One region of the Streptomyces sp. NBC_01571 genome, then DNA from elsewhere that is predicted to be linked to it. Evidence: riboswitches for the same ligand, from Rfam matches in the RefSeq annotation. Region 1 holds a riboswitch; the other holds the start of a gene.
The links. Region 1 has a riboswitch for cyclic di-AMP ahead of OHB41_RS20160 (transglycosylase family protein). Riboswitches for the same ligand answer to the same signal wherever they lie in the genome.

Region 2: it holds a riboswitch for cyclic di-AMP, as region 1 does, so the genes downstream of both, OHB41_RS27160 (LysM peptidoglycan-binding domain-containing protein) here and OHB41_RS20160 (transglycosylase family protein) in region 1, are expected to answer to the same signal.

The regions. Positions count from the first base shown of each region.
Region 1 covers NZ_JAPEPZ010000001.1:4,515,494-4,517,684, reverse strand. The annotation lists gene OHB41_RS20165 (LysM peptidoglycan-binding domain-containing protein) at 1-602, shown strand, start outside; cyclic di-AMP (ydaO/yuaA leader) riboswitch at 786-949, shown strand; gene OHB41_RS20160 (transglycosylase family protein) at 954-1,646, shown strand; gene eno (phosphopyruvate hydratase) at 1,994-2,191, shown strand, end outside.
Region 2 covers NZ_JAPEPZ010000001.1:6,007,647-6,009,837, forward strand. The annotation lists gene OHB41_RS27155 (HAD family hydrolase) at 1-431, shown strand, start outside; gene OHB41_RS27160 (LysM peptidoglycan-binding domain-containing protein) at 538-1,305, opposite strand; cyclic di-AMP (ydaO/yuaA leader) riboswitch at 1,328-1,436, opposite strand; gene OHB41_RS27165 (CocE/NonD family hydrolase) at 2,044-2,191, opposite strand, start outside.

The DNA.
Region 1 (2,191 bases):
TGGCCGGCGACTCGTCCAGCTCATCCGATTCATCCACTTCGTCCGATGGGTCCGACTCCCTGTCGGACTCGCTCGGGATCGGCGCCTCTCCGTCCGACTCCTCCCGGTCCGATTCGTCCTCGACCGATTCGTCCTCGGACGAGACCGGGAACAGAACGAAATCGGACGCGCCCTCGGACGAGGAGTCCGGCAGCGCGCGGGAGGCGGACAGCGAGGGCGCGAGGTCGACGAAGGGTGGCGAATCGGGCAACTCGGGCCAGGGCGGCGACGCTTCGGCGGCCTCCGAGGGTGCGACGACCGGCGCCGGGCGCCACCGCGGCGGCAGTGCCGCAGAGAACTCCACCGACGACACGGCGGACGGCCGCGGCGACGACTCCTCCGGTCGGCACGCCTCGCGCGACTCCGGCGTCGCCCGCGGCGTCGTCGACGGCTCGTACGTCGTCCGCACCGGAGACAGCCTCTCGACCATCGCCGACGCCCTTGACCTCGAAGGCGGATGGGGCGGGCTCTACGCCGGGAACGAGAAGACGGTCGGCGACGACCCGGACCTCATTCTCCCCGGTCAGAGCCTTGCAGTTGATGCCGAATCGGGCGAAAAGTAGCGGGAGTTCACGTCATGGTTCGCTGGGTAATGTCCGGTTTGGCGCAAGTGAGAGATGGATCTCAAAGGCCCTGATCGTCTTTGAAATTCGGTCGATCGACTGCTTACGGTCATCACCGCTCGCCACAGCGGGCCCCGACGGTCGCAACGCCGAATCCTGCCAGCGGCCGTACGGGAACAGTCGACGCGTCAAGCGCCGTAGGCAGGAGCGGGGGACCCAAGGTAAGCGCCGCGCCCGGTAGTTGACCGGGAGCGGCTTGGGGTGAAGACGTGCGCCGAGAGCGCACGGCCGGGCACTCACCCGCCCGAACCCGACAGCTCACCTCGCAGGCGTCGGTGAGGGGATCACTCGATGCTGTTTTCCAGCAAGGGCAAGCACCGCCGTCCGTCCAAGGCCACTCGTGTCGCCACGCTCGCCGGTGTCACCGGCGTCGCCATCGCCGCTCCGCTGATGGCCGCCGGCAGCGCCTCCGCCGCCACCGCCTCCGAGTGGGACTCCGTCGCCCAGTGCGAGTCCGGCGGCAACTGGTCGATCAACACCGGCAACGGTTACTACGGCGGCCTGCAGTTCTCGGCCTCCACCTGGGCCGCGTACGGCGGCACCGCCTACGCCTCCACCGCCGACAAGGCGTCCAAGTCCCAGCAGATCACCATCGGCGAGAAGGTCCTCGCCGCACAGGGCAAGGGTGCCTGGCCGACCTGCGGCACGGGCCTGTCCGGCGCCGCGTACACCGGTGGCACGACCGCCCCCGCCAAGCCGTCCACGTCCAGCGGCACGCAGAGCACCGAGAGCCGGTCGACGGACACCGCGGCCTCCCGTTCGTCCGAGCGCCCGGCGGCCCAGAAGAAGACCGTCTCGACGCCGACCGGCAAGAAGGTCAAGAAGGGCGACGGCGAGTACAAGGTCGTCAAGGGCGACACTCTCAGCTCGATCGCCGAGAAGAAGAAGGTCAAGGGCGGCTGGCAGCAGCTGTTCAAGCTGAACAAGGACATCGTCGACGACGCGGACTTCATCTACCCGGGTCAGCAGCTCCACCTCAGCTGAGACGACGGTCCTCCCGGACGACGGGCCGATCGGTCGACGGTCCGCCCGGACGAGAGGCCTCCCGGATGAGAGGCCTCTCGCAGGAAGGGTCTCCACGCCGGAGACCCGATGAGGGTCCACCCCCGTCCCCACGGGCTCCCCGCTCCGGTGCGTCTTCCCCCGTACGCACCGGAGCGGGGCTTTTTGTTTCGAAGGGGAACAATATTTACCCTCAGTTCTGCTCAAGGGGTGGTCGAGCGGCTGGCCGATCGCCCCGAGCCGGTTAGGCTCATCCCGCGGAGCCGAACGCGGCACCGTGCAGTGCGGGCCCCGCGGGCCCGCGTACCCGCGTCACATCCCAGAAGGAGATGCTCGTGCCGTCCATCGACGTCGTCGTAGCCCGGGAAATCCTGGACTCCCGAGGCAACCCCACGGTCGAGGTCGAGGTCGGCCTCGACGACGGCAGCACGGGTCGTGCCGCCGTTCCGTCCGGCGCCTCCACGGGGGCCTTCGAGGCCATCGAGCTCCGTGACGGTGACCCCAACCGTTACCAGGGCAAGGGTGTC
Region 2 (2,191 bases), 1.5 Mb from region 1:
CGCACCCGACGCTTCCCGCGGTACGGGTCGGACGCCGTGACGACCTCTGGACGGAGCCGATCAGCAAGGTGCTGCTGCGCCACCCGCTGCTGTCCGACGACGAGTTGGCCGCGGCGGCCAGGGGGGTGGTGGGTTCTCTGGCCACCGTCACCATGTCGGGGCCCGGCACGGTCGAACTCCAGCCATGCGGGGTGACCAAGGCGACGGGGCTGGCTCTCGCCGCCGCCCATCTCGGGCTGGCCTCCGAAGCCACCGTCGCCTTCGGTGACATGCCCAACGACATCCCCATGTTCGACTGGGCCGCCCACGGGGTCGCCATGGCCAACGCCCACCCAGAGCTCAAGGCGGTGGCCGACGAGGTGACGCTGTCGAACGAGGACGACGGGATCGCGGTGGTACTGGAGCGGTTGTTCCCGCTCTCCGCTCCGTAGCCCCGATTTCCCGGGGCCTCGGTTTGCCGTGGGCCCGGTTTCCCGGGGTCCTGGCTTCCGGGGGCGCCGGATGTCCGGTCCGGCGCCCCGGTTGCGTGGCGTCCGGTCAGTAGGCGCCGTTGACGTTGTCGATGGAGCCGTACTTCGCCGCCGCGTAGTTGCAGGCGGCGGTGATGTTCGCGACCGGGTCGTAGGAGTCCCACGACGTGCCGGCCACGTGGTAGGCCTTGAACGTGGGGTCGATGACCTGGAGCAGGCCCTTGGAGGGGATACCGGCGGCGGCGTTGGAGTCCCAGTTGTTGATGGCCTTGGGGTTTCCGGAGGACTCCCGCATGACGTTGCGGTGGATGCCGTTGTACGTGCCCGGGATTCCGTTCTTGGCCATGATGTCCAGCGACTGCTTGATCCAGCCGTCGAGGTCATTCGTGTACGTCTTCGCGGCGGCCGTGGTCTTGGCGGCCGTGGTCTTGGCGGCCGTGGTCTTGGCGGCCGTGGTCTTGACCGTCGTGGTCTTGGCGACCGCTTCCGTGACCTTTGTCGACTTTGCGATGTTCTGGACGGTTTGCGTCCCGACCGTCAGGGTGAGGCCCGGACGGAGCGCCGACGGGTTGGGGCCGATGACCGCGCTGTTGGCCTCGTAGAGCTTCTTCCAGCCGCCGCTGGAGGGGTACTTCCGCGCGATCTTGGCCAGGGTGTCGCCCGTGACCACCTTGTACGTGACGAGCTTGACGTCGGAGGCGCCCGTGGCGGCCTGTGCGCAGGTGGCGCCCAGGAGCGGGAGGGCGAGTACCGCCGCGCCCGTGCCCGCAGCGAGAATGCCGCGGACGAGGGTGCTGCGGGTCTTCGGGTGGCAGTGTCTACCTGCTGCGGCCATGACGTGTTCCTCTCCGGCGCCTGCGAGGTGAGCTGTCGGGTTCGGGCGGGAGCTGCCCGGCCGCACGCTGAGTGCGACTTCACCCCTAGCCGTTCCGGACTTCGGATCGGCGGCTTACCTGGGTCCCCCGCTCCTGCCGTGCGTGTGTGGTCGGGTGTGGGTTTCCGGTCGGCGGCAGGATTGGGCGATCCGTCCGGAGTGACGTGAAGGTATGCGAGAGCACATGTCCGGAACAAGCCTTGATGTCGCGGTGTAGATCGTTTTCACCAGGACATAAGGGCAGATGAATTGCCCGATTAATCCGGAATGCTTCGCTCAACTTGGCTTATGCAAACGGGTAGTCGCTCGGCGGGGCTGCGGAGTAGATGACCTTCGGGCGTGACCCAACTCACTCCATGCCGCAGGAATAAAGCGGCAATGAAGGCAAGTCGGGCATATAAGGCGCGGATAAGAGGCCGCTGAGTCCCCGATCGGAGCCGGGCGCACCGCTCGTAGGGACGGGTCCGTGGCGGGGTCCCCGTGGGGGAGCCGGTCCCCGTCGGGCCTGAAGTGGAGCCTGTGGAGACGGTGTTCGGGAAATTCGTGCCGCTTCATGTCGGGATGAAGGTCGAACTCAGGCTCTGTGTATGGCCTGTTGATCCCGACCACCGCTTCCGCCCCGGTGCTGCCGAGGCGGGCGACCGTCTCCCGGCCACCCGTGGAAGCGGGCGGGCGTCCCTGCCGGGGTTCGTCAGGAATTCAGCGGTCCGCGCTCCGCTCCGCGGGATCGCCGATGGCGCCGCCGGGGCCCTGTCCCGTCGTGCGCGGGATCCTCCGCTCCCATGTCCGATGGAAGACCACCTCGTCGCCGTCCTTGCAGACCAGCTCGCTTGAGGTGATGAAGTCC